DNA from 2 places in the Paenibacillus sp. B46(2026) genome. Region 2 is predicted to be linked to the other one. Evidence: a T-box and tRNA genes for the amino acid it is inferred to sense, from the RefSeq annotation. Region 2 holds a T-box; the other holds one or more tRNA genes.
The links. A T-box is a leader RNA that pairs with one kind of tRNA and senses whether it is charged. The one in region 2 lies ahead of ileS (isoleucine--tRNA ligase), so its partner is inferred to be a tRNA-Ile.
Positions count from the first base shown of each region.

Region 1 (8,244 bases), 2.6 Mb from region 2:
GGTGTAGATACCAGTTTGGTGTTATACACAATACCCAGTGCGGAAGCACTGCTGCTGAAGTAGTTGCCCTCTGCATCCGACCAATCCTTGTTCAGCTTGTCTGCATTGGCTGCGTCCGGGTAAGGCATGGTCAAACCATCCGCTTTCAGAGCCTGTGCTGAAGGTAAAGAGGCCAGGATTACAACGTCTGCAACCGGATTGGACTTCTCTGCTTCCATACGAGCCAGAATTTTACCTGTCGTCCCCTGGAACATCTCGACTTCGATACCTGTTTTATCCGTAAATCCACTCACGATGTTATCGGCCAGCTTCTGTGGGCCAGCACTGTACAATACCAACTTGCCGCCAGCCGGTTTCGTTGTTTCCGCCGCTACTGCTGTGTTTCCTTCACCTGCGGGTTGTGCCGCATTGCCTGTGGTTGTGTTCCCTGTGCTACATCCGAACAAACTGATACTCATTACCGCAGTTAATAACAGCATTGCGCTCTTTTTCCGTGTTTTCATACCCAACATATTCGTCCATCTCCTTGGTTTCTTATAAAATGTGTACTCCTGCTTCCAACTGCGTGCTCGTTCAACAATTTAATATGCCACTGCGATCGCTTCGTTCTGCTTCATACTCGGGTGGTCATAACCGTTCATTCGGCATATCCGCTCAGGGGTTACATAGAGCTGCACCCGCTCCCCTACGCGCACCCTTTGGTTCATATAGGCTGTCCATACGCCAAGCCCTTCCATCTGCACTCGTACTTCGTAACGTTCACCTACATAACTGACGCTGAGTACAGTTCCTGGATAACACAGATCGTCATGACCTGTTTTGTTCCAGGTGACATGCTCCGGACGCACCATCGATTGATTAGGCGTGAGCCAGTTGGACTTTCCGATAAACGAAGCGACATACGGATCACTTGGCGCCGAGTAGATCGTTTCCGGGCTTCCTTTTTGCAATATCCGCCCCTTCTGCATCACCACAATCTCATCCGACATTGACATCGCCTCTATCTGATCATGTGTGACGTACAGCGCAGTCAGTCCCATGTCCCGTACCAAAGACATCATCTCAATCCGCATCTCTTCCCGGAGTACAGCATCCAGTGCACTCAGTGGCTCATCGAACAGGATGACACCTGGTCTGACCGCTACGGCTCTGGCAAAAGCAACCCGTTGCTGCTGTCCACCAGACAGCTGATGAGGATATCGATCTTCCATGCCTTGCAGGCGAACCATGCCAAGTGCTTCGTTCACCTTTTGCCGCAGATCGGACTTCTGTTTTCCGGCCTTTAGGCCAAACGCTACATTTTCGTATACGGTCATATGCGGCCATAATGCAAAATCCTGAAACACCATGCCCAGATTACGCTTGTGTGTCGGTATATCAATCCGCTTCGCCGCAGAGTAGATATACTGACCATCTGCACGAATCTCCCCCGCGTCCGGCTGTTCCAGCCCGGCCAACATGCGGAGCAGTGTTGTTTTGCCACAGCCCGATGGGCCGAGAAGTGTTGTGAACTTTCCATGTTCAAGCGTTAGATCTGTCGGCAGCAGTGCGGGTGTTTGATTAAATGATTTTTGAATTCCAGTCATCTCTAATTTCATAAGCATCCCTGCCTGTCTTTTGTTACTTGATCTCTTGCACTGTTCTCAGTCTAACGTCCGCTTTCGCGAGTTGTATGTCTTGTATGTAAAATTGGAATTAACTTTTTAGATGAATTCTGTTGATGTTCATAGATTAAATCTATAGTAGGTGAACTAATCATTTGCACAATAACGGAGAGGACAGAAAAAACCTGAAAAAGCGGAGCGTTCGCCTAAAAGCTTTCTGAAAGAAAGCTGCATCGGAAGCATACGCTATCACCGGATTTCCCCTTGGAAAAGGGAATCAAAAAATCTGGGGATAACAGCGATTGGAAGGTTGTTCTGTCATCGTAGCGTCTGTGTAAATAATCTTTAGTTCAATTTATATAGTAGAAGTGAGAGGAGTGTTGGGACATTGAATCTGATCAAATTGCAAATTGTTGAGCTGATCGATAAGCATCATCACATGACAAGCGTGGCCGAGTTACTGGGGATCAAGCAACCCACTGTTACATTTCATATGAAGTCATTGGAGGAAGAGATGGGTGTGCGATTATTCGAATCGCGTAGTGGAAAGACCTTTCTGACCGAGGCCGGACAAGCTCTGCTCCACTATTCCATCAAAATCAATGCTTTGACCCAAGAGGCAAGGCGGGTAGTGAAGGAATATGACAGTCTCTATCGGGGCACCCTGCACATTGGGGCAAGCTATGTACCGGCTACATACCTGCTGCCCGCCATGCTCAATACCTTTTCGCAGGAATTCCCGGGCATTCGTATCGTCTTATCCGTTAAACCATCACCTGTCATTCGCGAGATGCTGATTCGACATCAGATTGATCTGGGTGTGATCTCTTCCGAGCCGTTTGTTGGACCCGCGCTGCAAGCCGAGACGCTGTGTGAAGACGACCTGGTTTTAATCTGTTCTCCGCAGCATGGGTTGGCCCAGAAGGATGTATTAACACCTGATCATATCGCACAGATTCCTTTTGCCTTACATGGCAATGAATCCAGTACTCGACGGTTGACCAATCAATGGCTTGCGCAACATGACATTCGTTTGCGGAGCACCGTGGAGATGGATTCCCTTGAGGCGATCAAACAACTTGTGTTAATCGGGGGGCATGTCTCATTCATGTCTCGGATGGCGGTACAGTGGGAGGAACAGCAGGGGCTCATTCAGGTTCTTCCCATTCCGGGAGAGCAGGCACCGCGCCATATCTATACGGTACATAACAAGGACCGCCACCCTTCAGTTCAGGTAAACCGCTTCAAAGAAGTGCTGCGAGAGGTGAGTCACCCGGCTTCCCCATTTTCCATGGCTGATTGCCTTGATCCTCTATAAACTATCGTTTGCCATTCATCAAATCTATGCAGGATTAACGCAATGTGCACTCCCCGTTAATCGCTTTCAGATACTCGGACGATAAAGTGGGATCTGTACGTTAATCCAGATTAGGAGAGTGATTGGTTTTGAAAAAGTGGAAAAAGGTAACCGCCTCATTCATGCTGAGCATCGTAACATTGGGAAGTGGACTGACGTTTCTGGAAGCACCCCAGGCTTCCGCTGCTGCCAATGCCGTTCCTGCTTATGAAGTGAAGTTTCTGGCCAAGCCGGAACTTGTATTGAATACAGATGGGACACCACGCAGTGAAGTGATTCAGACCCTCGGCCTGAGTTCCACGCCAAGAAACATTAACGTAGAGTACTTTGACACCAGTGCGCATGGACTGGATGAGCAAGGATGGAATGTTCGTTTTCGCAAAAAGGATGACAAGAACAATTACGAATTGACTTATAAAAAACGCTACCCTGTGATCAATGGCGATATCAACGCAGCGCTGACACTGGCTAACCAAGAAGGATTCGATAAATCGGATGATAATTACGAGGCTGAAATCGATTGGGGATACGGCAAACAAACGCTGAGTTTCTCCAACACCAAAAAAGTCGATACCAAAGCGACAGGTGTTCAACTTCCTTCGGAGCAAGAAGCCTTAAACATGTTATTGGACAAGCTTCCGGGCAAATTGAAAAACTGGTCTGCCTCCAACTGGGGCAAGCAGCAACTGACTCAATCCCGTGCATATGGCCCAATCACATTCCAACGTTATGAAGGTACATGGAATGGTCAAGAACTTACGCTCGAAGTATGGCCAATCCGCAACGCAGCAGGTACAGGTATTGAGAATATCGTAGAAGTCTCTTTCAAAACCGATGATGCTGTAGCCGTATCCGGACTGCGTACCCAACTGCTGCAATTGCTGGAGAACAACAACTGGCTGATTCCTGCCGATGGATTGAAAACACAGACCATTCTGGAAAGATACTAATCACTAGCTATAACAAAAAAGACAAGTTCCTCTTCCTGTATACATCGTAGGAGAGGAGCTTGTCTTTTTTGCGTAGTGAATGAAATGAAATCAATTATTTAAGTAATTCTACGTTTATCATCAGTTGAGATTTTTACTTATCTCACCTGATCATCTCCGAGTTGTCTACTCACATTAAACCCTGATTTTTAGAGAATCACCTCTTCTTATAGGCTCAAACAAAAGAGCCCCTGCTATAAGCAAAGGCTCTTCTATACGTTACTAGGAAGCGGGTGATGGGAATCGAACCCACGCTATTAGCTTGGAAGGCTAAAGTTCTACCATTGAACTACACCCGCAAAATAAAAAAATCGGGATGACACGATTTGAACATGCGACCCCCTGGTCCCAAACCAGGTGCTCTACCAAGCTGAGCTACATCCCGATACTTATGAAAATAATGGCGCGCCCTGAGAGATTCGAACTCCCGGCCTTTTGATTCGTAGTCAAACGCTCTATCCAGCTGAGCTAAGGGCGCAAATATTGGAGCGGACGACGGGAATCGAACCCGCGACCCTCGCCTTGGCAAGGCGATGCTCTACCGCTGAGCCACGTCCGCAAAATATATGGTGCGGTCGAGAGGACTCGAACCTCCACGGGGGGTTAGCCCACACGGACCTGAACCGTGCGCGTCTGCCAATTCCGCCACGACCGCAAAATATAATGGTGAGTCATGAAGGGCTCGAACCTTCGACACCCTGATTAAAAGTCAGGTGCTCTACCAACTGAGCTAATGACTCATAATGAAATGGCTGGGGATATAGGATTTGAACCTATGCATGACGGAGTCAAAGTCCGTTGCCTTACCGCTTGGCTAATCCCCATTAAAAAATCATGGGGCGATCGAGGGGAATTGAACCCCCGAATGCCGGATCCACAAACCGGTGCGTTAACCACTTCGCCACGACCGCCATAGAGTAAGCCATTCATCCACTAAGAATATCTTAGTATTAACAACTTTACTTGTAATATACATTCTATTACAAATTCAGATGTAAATACTAAAAGTGGTGCCGGCGAGAGGACTTGAACCCCCAACCTACTGATTACAAGTCAGTTGCTCTACCAGTTGAGCTACACCGGCACGGTGTATATTTAATTTAAAAAATGGCGGAACCGACGGGATTCGAACCCGCGATCTCCTGCGTGACAGGCAGGCATGTTAGGCCAACTACACCACGGTTCCATAGTACTTTCTCAAAGGAAAGTTAATTGCGGGGGCAGGATTTGAACCTGCGGCCTTCGGGTTATGAGCCCGACGAGCTACCGGGCTGCTCCACCCCGCGTCGTTATAAAATAAATTATATGGTGGAGGCTGAGGGGATCGAACCCCCGACCCTCTGCTTGTAAGGCAGATGCTCTCCCAGCTGAGCTAAGCCTCCATATTATGACCCGTAGGGGATTCGAACCCCTGTTACCTCCGTGAAAGGGAGGTGTCTTAACCCCTTGACCAACGGGCCTTGCTAAAAAAATATCTGGCGGAGAGAGAGGGATTCGAACCCTCGAGACGCTTGTGACGCCTACACGATTTCCAATCGTGCTCCTTCGGCCAGCTCGGACACCTCTCCATATGGCTCCCCGAACAGGGCTCGAACCTGTGACAACTCGATTAACAGTCGAGTGCTCTACCAACTGAGCTATCAGGGAATGGTGGAGCCAAGCGGGATCGAACCGCTGACCTCCTGCTTGCAAGGCAGGCGCTCTCCCAGCTGAGCTATGGCCCCATACACTGTTGTATTTCTTGTTGTGGTCTTGCTATGGGCCCTGGTGGACTCGAACCACCGGCCTCACCCTTATCAGAGGTGCGCTCTAACCAACTGAGCTAAGGGCCCTAATATATATCCCTTATTCCTTGGCAAGGGGGGCAAAAAAAATACCCCAAAGGGAAATCGCTTGGCGGCGTCCTACTCTCCCAGGACCCTGCGGTCCAAGTACCATCGGCGCTAGAGGGCTTAACGGTCGTGTTCGGGATGGGTACGTGTGGAACCCCTCCGCCATCGCCACCAAACGCATAGCTTAGCTTACATGTCAGAGTGTTGTTCTCTGAAAACTAGATTCGAAACGAAACCTGCGATTTAGAACTTGCATATTTGGATAAGCCCTCGACCGATTAGTACTGGTCAGCTCCATGCATTGCTGCACTTCCACCCCCAGCCTATCTACCTCGTCGTCTTCAAGGGGTCTTACATACTGGGAAATCTCATCTTGAGGGGGGCTTCACGCTTAGATGCTTTCAGCGTTTATCCCTTCCGTACATAGCTACCCAGCGGTGCTCCTGGCGGAACAACTGGTACACCAGCGGTACGTCCATCCCGGTCCTCTCGTACTAAGGACAGCTCCTCTCAAATTTCCTACGCCCACGACAGATAGGGACCGAACTGTCTCACGACGTTCTGAACCCAGCTCGCGTACCGCTTTAATGGGCGAACAGCCCAACCCTTGGGACCTACTTCAGCCCCAGGATGCGATGAGCCGACATCGAGGTGCCAAACCTCCCCGTCGATGTGGACTCTTGGGGGAGATAAGCCTGTTATCCCCAGGGTAGCTTTTATCCGTTGAGCGATGGCCCTTCCATGCGGTACCACCGGATCACTAAGCCCGACTTTCGTCCCTGCTCGACTTGTAGGTCTCGCAGTCAAGCTCCCTTATGCCTTTGCACTCTTCGAATGATTTCCAACCATTCTGAGGGAACCTTTGGGCGCCTCCGTTACTCTTTAGGAGGCGACCGCCCCAGTCAAACTGCCCACCTGACACTGTCCCCGCACCGGTTTACGGTACCAGGTTAGAACCTAGATACGATCAGGGTGGTATCCCAACGTTGCCTCCACGCAAGCTGGCGCTCACGTTTCAAAGGCTCCCACCTATCCTGTACAGATCGTACCCAAATTCAATATCAAGCTGCAGTAAAGCTCCATGGGGTCTTTCCGTCTTGTCGCGGGTAACCTGCATCTTCACAGGTATTAAAATTTCACCGGATCTCTCGTTGAGACAGCGCCCAAGTCGTTACGCCATTCGTGCGGGTCAGAATTTACCTGACAAGGAATTTCGCTACCTTAGGACCGTTATAGTTACGGCCGCCGTTTACTGGGGCTTCGGTTCACAGCTTCGGGATTGCTCCCTAACCACTCCCCTTAACCTTCCAGCACCGGGCAGGCGTCAGCCCGTATACTTCGCCTTACGGCTTCGCACAGACCTGTGTTTTTGCTAAACAGTCGCTTGGGCCTTTTCACTGCGGCCCCCTCGTGCTATTCACACTACCGGGGCACCCCTTCTCCCGAAGTTACGGGGTCATTTTGCCGAGTTCCTTAACGAGAGTTCTTCCGCGCGCCTTAGAATACTCTTCTCGCCTACCTGTGTCGGTTTGCGGTACGGGCACCATCACCTGGCTAGAGGCTTTTCTTGGCAGTGTGAGATCATGACCTTCGCTACTGTAATTTTCACTCCCCATCACAGCTCAGCCTTACAATGTGCGGATTTGCCTACACATCAGCCTTACTGCTTAGACGGACATCCATCAGTCCGCGTCACTACCCTACTGCGTCCCCCCATTGCTCATAACGGCTTACGGTGGTACAGGAATTTCGACCTGTTGTCCTTCGACTACGCCTTTCGGCCTCGCCTTAGGTCCCGACTTACCCTGAGCGGACGAGCCTTCCTCAGGAACCCTTAGGCTTTCGGCGGATCAGATTCTCACTGATCTTTTCGTTACTCATACCGGCATTCTCACTTGTGTTGTGTCCAGCGCTCCTTACGGTACACCTTCAACCCCAACACAACGCTCCCCTACCCCTGATGCAAAGCATCAAGCCATAGCTTCGGTGGTGTGTTTAGCCCCGTTACATTTTCGGCGCAGAGTCACTCGACCAGTGAGCTATTACGCACTCTTTCAATGGTGGCTGCTTCTAAGCCAACATCCTGGTTGTCTGTGCAACTCCACATCCTTTCCCACTTAACACACACTTGGGGACCTTAGCTGATGGTCTGGGCTGTTTCCCTTTTGACAATGGATCTTAGCACTCACTGTCTGACTCCCGGAAGTAAGTCTATGGCATTCGGAGTTTGACTGAGCTTGGTAACCCTTGCGGGCCCCGCACCCAATCAGTGCTCTACCTCCACGACTCTGTTTTCCGAGGCTAGCCCTAAAGCTATTTCGGGGAGAACCAGCTATCTCCGAGTTCGATTGGAATTTCTCCGCTACCCCCACCTCATCCCCGCATTTTTCAACATGCGTGGGTTCGGGCCTCCAGTGCGTGTTACCGCACCTTCACCCTGGACAGGGGTAGATCACCCGGTT
Region 1 is NZ_CM165907.1:351,976-360,219, reverse strand. Features, by position in the region: gene AC1S8V_RS01775 (ABC transporter substrate-binding protein) at 1-512, opposite strand, end outside; gene AC1S8V_RS01770 (ABC transporter ATP-binding protein) at 582-1,598, opposite strand; gene AC1S8V_RS01765 (LysR family transcriptional regulator) at 1,993-2,922, shown strand; gene AC1S8V_RS01760 (hypothetical protein) at 3,051-3,911, shown strand; tRNA gene AC1S8V_RS01755 (tRNA-Gly) at 4,179-4,249, opposite strand; tRNA gene AC1S8V_RS01750 (tRNA-Pro) at 4,262-4,335, opposite strand; tRNA gene AC1S8V_RS01745 (tRNA-Arg) at 4,352-4,428, opposite strand; tRNA gene AC1S8V_RS01740 (tRNA-Gly) at 4,435-4,509, opposite strand; tRNA gene AC1S8V_RS01735 (tRNA-Leu) at 4,518-4,605, opposite strand; tRNA gene AC1S8V_RS01730 (tRNA-Lys) at 4,615-4,690, opposite strand; tRNA gene AC1S8V_RS01725 (tRNA-Gln) at 4,700-4,774, opposite strand; tRNA gene AC1S8V_RS01720 (tRNA-His) at 4,786-4,861, opposite strand; tRNA gene AC1S8V_RS01715 (tRNA-Thr) at 4,959-5,034, opposite strand; tRNA gene AC1S8V_RS01710 (tRNA-Asp) at 5,059-5,136, opposite strand; tRNA gene AC1S8V_RS01705 (tRNA-Met) at 5,163-5,236, opposite strand; tRNA gene AC1S8V_RS01700 (tRNA-Val) at 5,257-5,332, opposite strand; tRNA gene AC1S8V_RS01695 (tRNA-Glu) at 5,339-5,410, opposite strand; tRNA gene AC1S8V_RS01690 (tRNA-Ser) at 5,427-5,518, opposite strand; tRNA gene AC1S8V_RS01685 (tRNA-Asn) at 5,522-5,597, opposite strand; tRNA gene AC1S8V_RS01680 (tRNA-Ala) at 5,599-5,674, opposite strand; tRNA gene AC1S8V_RS01675 (tRNA-Ile) at 5,709-5,782, opposite strand; rRNA gene rrf (5S ribosomal RNA) at 5,842-5,958, opposite strand; rRNA gene AC1S8V_RS01665 (23S ribosomal RNA) at 6,041-8,244, opposite strand, start outside.
Region 1: it encodes a tRNA-Ile, which carries the amino acid that the T-box ahead of ileS (isoleucine--tRNA ligase) is inferred to sense. The anticodon was not compared.

Region 2 (8,244 bases):
GCAAGTTTCGTTACATACATTCACTGGATCGTTTGTCATTGGCGAAGGAGTTGGATAAGAAAGCAGCTTCACTTGGCATACAAGTGGAAACGTTTTTGCAGGTGAATATTTCGGGTGAAGAGAGCAAGTATGGTTTACAGCCTGAACAGGCAAGTTCTTTTTTGCGTGATATTCGTTCGTTCAACAATCTCAAGGTCGTCGGCCTGATGACCATGGCACCTCATGAGGAAGATCCGGAGCTGACGCGTCCCGTATTTCGTGGATTGCGTGAGCTGAGAGATCAATTGAATGGACAAGCCCTTACAGCAGAACCATTAACTGAGCTGTCGATGGGGATGTCCAATGATTTTGAAGTGGCCATTGAAGAAGGTGCAACCTGGGTACGGCTAGGATCGATTCTTGTAGGAAAAGAGGAGGGTTCACGATGGGCGTAATGAATAAATTTATGAATTTCCTCGGACTTCAGGAAGAGGAAGAGATTGTGGAACGTGAACGAATGGCTGCGCAGGAGGAAAATGAGGCTGAACATCAGGAAGCTGAAACCTCCAGTCTCGATAAACGTAGAAACCAAAGGGGGAATAATGTGGTGAGCATTCATTCCCAGAAAAATGTTAAAGTTGTCCTGTATGAACCGCGTTCTTATGACGAGGCTCAGGAAATTGCCGACCATCTGCGTTCGCATCGTACCGTTGTGGTGAACTTGCAACGTATTCGCCAGGACCAAGCGCTGCGCGTTATTGATTTTTTGAGTGGCACGGTATATGCATTGGGTGGCGGTATTTCCAAAATCGGCGGAAACATTTTTCTCTGTACGCCAGATACGGTTGAAATTCAGGGCTCAATTACGGAAATACTGGCTGACAGCGAGCAAGATTATAACAGAATGAGGTGAGCCGTTTTTGTATCAGATCGAGGTTGTGTTATCTGCGCTATATCAAATTTACTTCTACATGGTCATCGTCTACATATTGATGTCATGGCTTCCCAACGCACGGGAGAGCTTTATCGGTGAATGGCTGGGTAAATTAGTGGAACCATATCTAAGTCCATTCCGTCGATTTATACCACCTTTGTTCGGGGTGCTGGATATTTCCCCGATTGTGGCGCTGATCGTTCTTCAACTGGCGCTTAATGGGCTGATCTCCATACTTCGGTATTTTGCATATTAGGGTAGGGTGACATAGATGAGCGGTGAAATTTACGAACATTTTAGCCATGATGAGCGGGATTTCGTAGATAAAGCTTCGGACTGGGTTGAGCGGGCAGGCAAGTATCATGACATGAAGCTAACTGACTTTCTTGACCCAAGACAGGTTTTTATTTTACAAACTCTTGCCAATCGTCGAAATGACGTTCAGATTCGTCTGGATGGTGGTTACGAGGCTGCTGAGCGGAAACGTGCGCTGGTAGCACCGGATTACATGTATCTGGATGATGAGGATATGGGTATGCAGGTGCTCAGTATCACGTCTGATGATCAGAAAATCTCGGAGCTGGAGCATGGGGACTATATGGGTTCCCTGCTCGGGCTTGGGATGAAACGTGGAAAGATCGGAGATATCCAAGTGCTGGAGGACGGTTGCCATACAGTGGTGGCGGCGGAAACCGGCGCTTTTTTATCGCTTCAACTGAATCAGGTGCATCGGTTACATGTGTTCACAGAGTTACTTCCTTTGGATCAAATGCGATGGTCGGAGAACAAACTGGAGACGATGGACATTACGGTCGCTTCTCTTCGTTTGGATGGAATCTGTGCAGATGTGTATCGGCTTAGTCGCAGTAAAGTGCTGGTGCCGATCAAAGCCGGTCGCTGCCGAGTGAACTGGAAGGTTGAGGAAGATCCCTCCAAATCGCTAAAAGCGGGTGATGTCGTATCCATTCAGGGATTTGGCCGTTTCAAGGTTATGGAACAGGATGGGATGACTAAAAAAGGGCGCTGCCGAGTGAAAATCGGCAAATTTGCCTGAGTCTGTTGCAGGAAAATCCGCTTTCTTGTCGAAATGTTTATCATAAAGGTGTAGAAAATACGCGGTGTATCCGATATACATTAAGTCAAAGATTTATGCTGCAAACCTTCTCTGGACGGGAAGGAACTTTTACAGGAGGTGGACAGCATGCCATTAACGCCGCTGGACATACACAACAAGGAATTTTCCCGACGTTTGCGCGGGTATGACGAGGATGAAGTCAATGAATTCCTGGATCAAGTCATCAAAGATTACGAAGGCGTCATTCGCGAGAACAAAGAGCTGAGCAATCAGTTGCTGTCCGTTCAGGAAAAACTGGATCATTTTGCCACGATTGAAGAGACACTTAGCAAAACGATCATCATTGCGCAGGAAGCCGCTGATGATGTGAAGGGTAATGCCAAGAAAGAAGCACAGTTGATCGTGAAGGAAGCAGAGAAGAATGCAGACCGAATCGTGAACGAATCGCTGGGTAAATCGCGTAAAATTGCTTTGGAAGTGGAAGAACTGAAAAAGCAGGCATCGATTTACCGTGCACGTTTCCGCACGCTTGTTGAAGCGCAGCTTGAACTGTTGACTCAGGATGGTTGGGAAGTGCTGGAGAGCCGGGAGCAGGAAGTGCGTGACCGTGAGCGGGAGATGAAAGAAATTTATTAGTCTGTCGCCTGGTTGACTTTTGTCTGCAAAGAGGCTATAACTATATTCATAATGAATAGTGATTCCATGACGGGTTCAGTACGTTATGATCTCATCCCTCAGAGAGTTGGTGGTTGGTGCAAACCAATGGATGAGTTATAGCCGAATATCTCCCCGGAGAAGTGACGCTGAAGCGGTGTACTTGAGTGCCGTGTGTAAGCCGAACCGTAAGCCGTACGTTATAACGGCACCCTGCGGTAGTATAGCGGGGCATAAGCGCTGTTGATGACAGAGCATACCCAGCTTGTCTGGATGTGGTTTGTGATGAACAGAATTAGGGTGGTAACGCGAGTATAGCCTCGTCCCTTTCCAGGGACGGGGCTTTTTTGTGTCCAAAAAAGGCGAACGTGCATGAGGCCCGAAGGGACCTCAAGGAGAGAGCCCACGCCGGGAGAGCGAAGCGCCCGGCAAACGGGTTTCGCCAAGGCGAACGTACATGAGGCCCGAAGGGACCTCAAGGAGAGAACTGCCCGCCGGGAGAGCGAAGCACCCGGCACACGGGTTTCGCAGTAAGGCCATGCGGCGTTCACGCAGTGAACAGCCGCAGAATGGCTGCACTTCGCACATCCCCCCTCGCCCATACGCGCCACCAATCCGTCACCGACAACCCATCCTGGGTGTCCAGAGGGCGGAGCGCCTATGGGGTCCCCCTTGGCAAGGGGGATTTAGGGGGATTGAAACGCTTTTTGTGGACGGTCCACAATCCAACCAAAGAAAGGGAAGTTGATCATCATGCAACGAGTTGACGTCAAAGAGAAGGCACGTGCCAGAGAATTACGCGTGTTAGATAAATGGAAAACGGAGAACACATTCAAAAGATCCATCGAAAACCGGGAGGGCAAGCCAAACTTCGTATTTTATGAAGGGCCGCCTACAGCAAACGGAAAACCGCATATCGGTCACGTACTGGGACGCGTAATCAAGGATTTCGTTGGACGGTATAACACGATGAAGGGTTACCGTGTCGTTCGTAAAGCGGGCTGGGATACACATGGTCTGCCGGTAGAACTGGGTGTACAGAAGAAGCTCGGCATCTCCCATAAGTGGGAAATCGAAGATTACGGCGTGGAGAAATTCATTAACGAATGTAAAGCGAGCGTATTCGAGTACGAGCAACAATGGCGTGATCTGACGGAAGGTATCGGTTATTGGACGGATATGGATAACCCGTATATCACTCTGGATAACAACTACATCGAGAGTGTATGGAACATCCTGGCGACGATCCACGAGAAAGGACTGCTGTATCGTGGTCACCGTGTGAGCCCGTATTGTCCATCTTGTCAGACGACACTGAGTTCCCATGAAGTTGCACAAGGGTACAAAGACGTCAAAGACCTGAGCGCTACAGCGAAATTCAAATTGAATGACAGCGGAGAATTCGTACTCGCCTGGACGACGACGCCTTGGACACTGCCTTCACACGTAGCACTTGCCGTGAATCCGGATATGGACTACTCCCGTGTACGTCAAGAGGATGAAGTGTACATCATGGCTACCAATCTGGTTGAGAAAGTGATGAAAGATACCAAAGGTGAGTATGAAATCATTGGTGCATTGAAAGGTGCCGATCTGGTTGGCAAAACGTATGATCCTCCGTTCAACTACGTACAGGCTGAGAAAGCTAACATCATTTTGGGTGCAGGTTTTGTAACGGATGCAAGTGGTACGGGTATCGTACACATGGCTCCTGCCCATGGTGAAGATGACTACCGTGTATGCCGTGAGAATGGGATCAGCTTTGTGAACATGGTGGACCTGGAAGGCAAATTTGTCGCTGAGGTTACTGATTTTGCCGGACGTTTCGTGAAGGATTGTGATATTGATATCGTGAGATATCTGTCCGAGAAGGGACGTTTGTTCAGCAAAGAAAAATATGAGCACAGCTATCCATTCTGCTGGCGTTGTGATACACCGCTTCTGTATTATGCGATGGACAGCTGGTTTATCCAAACAACAGCCATCAAGGACCAACTGATTGCCAACAACAGTGAAGTGGACTGGTACCCGGGTCATGTTCGTGAAGGTCGTTTCGGGAAGTTCCTTGAAGATCTGGTGGATTGGAACATCAGCCGTGACCGTTATTGGGGAACTCCACTGAACATCTGGGTATGTGAGGAGACTGGCGAACAATTTGCTCCACACAGCATTGCTGAATTGCGTGCTCGTGCGGTAGGAGACGTGCCTGAGAATCTTGAATTGCACAAACCATACGTGGATGACGTTAAAGTCATGAGCTCTTGTGGCAAATATGAAATGAAACGTACACCGGAAGTGATTGATGTCTGGTTCGACAGCGGTTCGATGCCGTTTGCCCAGCAGCACTATCCATTTGAAAATAAAGAAGTGTTCGAACAGCAGTATCCTGCAGATATGATCTGTGAGGGAATTGACCAGACACGCGGCTGGTTCTACAGCTTGCTGGCAGTTTCTACCCTTTTGACAGGCAAAGCGCCTTATAAAGCGGTTATGGCTACAGGTCACGTTCTCGACGAGAACGGACAGAAGATGTCCAAATCCAAAGGTAACGTTATCGATCCTTGGGAAGTGATTGAAGAATACGGTACAGATGCATTCCGCTGGGCATTGCTGTCTGACAGCGCACCGTGGAACAGCAAACGTTTCTCCAAAGGCATCGTAGGCGAAGCGAAATCCAAAATGGTGGATACACTGGTCAACACCCATGCATTCCTGACGCTTTACGCGACCATTGATGGATTTGATCCACAGGAGCATCCGTTCCAACTGTCCGCTCACAAGCTGGATCGCTGGATTCTGTCGAGACTGAACAGCCTGATTCTAGTTGTAGAAAAAGCGCTGTTGGTTAACGACTATCTGAACTCTTCCAAAGCGATTGAAGCGTTTGTTGATGAGTTGAGTAACTGGTACATCCGTCGTTCCCGTGACCGGTTCTGGGGAAGTGGCCTGACAGAGGATAAATTGGACGCTTACCGTACATTGACTGAGGTACTGGTGACTACTGCGAAGCTGGTTGCTCCATTTACTCCGATGCTCGCAGAGGATATCTATCTGAACCTTGCTACAGGCGAGAGTGTGCACATGGAAGACTATCCGGTAGCCAATGAAGCGCTGATTGATGCAGGACTGGAACAGGATATGGAGACGGCTCGCCGTGTGGTTGAACTTGCCCGTAACGTACGTAACGAAACAGGTATCAAGACACGTCAGCCGCTGTCCGAATTGATTGTATCCCTGGATAAAGGCTTTGACCTCGCAAGTTATGAAGAGATCATCAAGGAAGAGATCAATGTGAAGGGAATCCGTACGGAGCATAATGATGCGGAATTCGTTGACTTTACATTGAAGCTGAACCTGAAGGTCGCAGGTAAAAAATACGGCAAAAACGTAGGTTTCCTGCAAAACTTCTTCAAGGGAATGTCCGCAGATGAGACACGTAAAGTGGTTTCGGAAGGTGTGCTGAACATCGTTTCTCCGGAAGGTGAAGAGCTGCAAGTGACGAACGAAGAATTATTGGTCGATAAACAGGCCAAATCAGGTTTTGCTTCAGCATCAGGCTACGGTCTGACGGTTGCGCTCAATACCGAAATCACGACAGCATTGGAACAGGAAGGCTGGGTCCGTGAAGTGGTTCGTGCTGTGCAGGATACCCGGAAACGACTGGACTTGCCGATTGAGAAAAGAGTACGTTTGACACTGGATGTGGATGCATCCCTTCAGGAAGCTATTCAGGCGTTTGATGATGTGTTGCGTGAAAATGTTCTCGTAACCGAAGTGACATTTGGCTCGAATGAGTCCATGGAACGCGTTGAAGCCGGAGGCAAATCGATCGGTATTTACATCGAAGCGTAATTCGGAGCATGTCCCATCCAATTAGGACAGAATATAGAGTATAAACAAACGAGCCGCAGAGGCAGGGACATATTCCCTGTATCTGGGCTCGTTTGTTTTTTAAGCAAAAAGGCAATGATTCTATAGTGCAGTCAATCTATATTTATCAAAGGAACTGACCAAAATATGAGCGAACATGACAAGCAAACCGCATCCACTTCACAATCAACATCAGATAATCTGAATTCGCATGACAAAATTGAAGAGTTGCATACCCTGACCAACCGACTGGCTAATGAACTGGAACGTTCACGGATTGCGCAATACACGGAACTTTTGAACAGGCCCTGGAAACTGGTTGGACTTAACCTGTTATCCGGAGCCGCACGAGGTGTGGGGATCGCAATTGGGTTTACCTTTTTCGCAGCAACGATCATCTACGTTTTACAGCTACTTGGGGCGCTTAATCTTCCTATTGTTGGGGATTACATCGCTGATATTGTTCGAATTGTACAACGGCAGCTGGAACTGACCACCTACTGAGGAACATGTGCAATGGAAACTTAATACGTCTCATCCGGCTCGTTATCCGGTTCCAGCAGGCCGTCACCTTCGCGATTCTTCAAATACTGCCGATATTGACGATTGCGCACGATGGATACATCATGACCGTAGATATCTGTTGCAACAAAGCTTTCGTATGCTTCAACACAACCTTCCACTTCATCTGTGGCTTCAATAGCCATAACGTCGTAGCTGTCAATATCACGTCCTTCAGCCATGGCTGGTGAATTTGATGTGCCCCAGCTCTCAACGATCTGCCAGGCGTCCTCGCCATCGAAGCCATTTTGGTCATCACGTTCGTCCAGACTTGTTCGACCAAATGCCGGGGCGAGGAACTCTTCTTCTACAGGGCGGTTTTCGGAGACAACCGTTTCCGGTTGATGTTGTTTGCAATATTTAGTGTAGGGCACAGCTTCCATGCGTTCATACGGAATGGGCTGCTGGCAGACCGCACATATACCATAATGTCCTTCTTCAATGGAGTGCAGGGCAGAATCGATTCTCTCCAATTGGAATTCATCATGTTCCAGCAGGGAAATATCTTTCTCGCGTTCATACACCTCTGTGGCGATGTCACCAGGATGATTATCAATCGGTGATAGTTCACCTGTCTGGAGCTTAAGGGAGTCTCCAAGGCCATAATGTTCGTTTTCCGACAGTCTATGTTCAATATCGCGCTTATCGGTCATCAATTGGGAACGTAAAAATTGCAGCTGTTCGGCAGTAAAATGCGACATGGTTTTCCCCTTTCTATTCCGTATGGAATCCGGATTTTGACTCTATTGTAGGATGTACCATTAAGGACAGGATTACAGAAGGGAAATGTTATCGTTTTTGCCATAAGCGTAGCAACACAGCGCGCCGTGGACGATTTCCAAACAGCTGTGCTACAATAAACAAGTCTGGCGTAAGCCTGGTATCGTTTGGAAAAGACAAGAACGGAGTGACAAACAAACGTGGTGTATTATATCCTCGCTTTTATCGTATTTTTATTGGATCAGGGAACCAAGTTCCTGATTGCAACCCGGATGGAACTCAGAGAAGAAATTCCGGTCATCGGCAATTTCTTTGTCATCACATCACATCGTAATTCAGGTGCAGCTTTTGGCATTCTGCAAGACCAGCGTTGGTTCTTTATTGTGGTTACGGTGATTGTAGTCGTTGCCTTGATTTGGTATTTGCAAAAGGTAAAAGATACCCCGCACAA
Region 2 is NZ_CM165907.1:4,591,121-4,599,364, reverse strand. Features, by position in the region: gene AC1S8V_RS20645 (YggS family pyridoxal phosphate-dependent enzyme) at 1-434, shown strand, start outside; gene AC1S8V_RS20640 (cell division protein SepF) at 425-892, shown strand; gene AC1S8V_RS20635 (YggT family protein) at 900-1,169, shown strand; gene AC1S8V_RS20630 (YlmH family RNA-binding protein) at 1,185-1,967, shown strand; gene AC1S8V_RS20625 (DivIVA domain-containing protein) at 2,115-2,624, shown strand; T-box leader at 2,682-2,973, shown strand; gene ileS (isoleucine--tRNA ligase) at 3,396-6,494, shown strand; gene AC1S8V_RS20615 (DUF5665 domain-containing protein) at 6,660-7,016, shown strand; gene AC1S8V_RS20610 (TraR/DksA C4-type zinc finger protein) at 7,037-7,774, opposite strand; gene lspA (signal peptidase II) at 7,994-8,244, shown strand, end outside.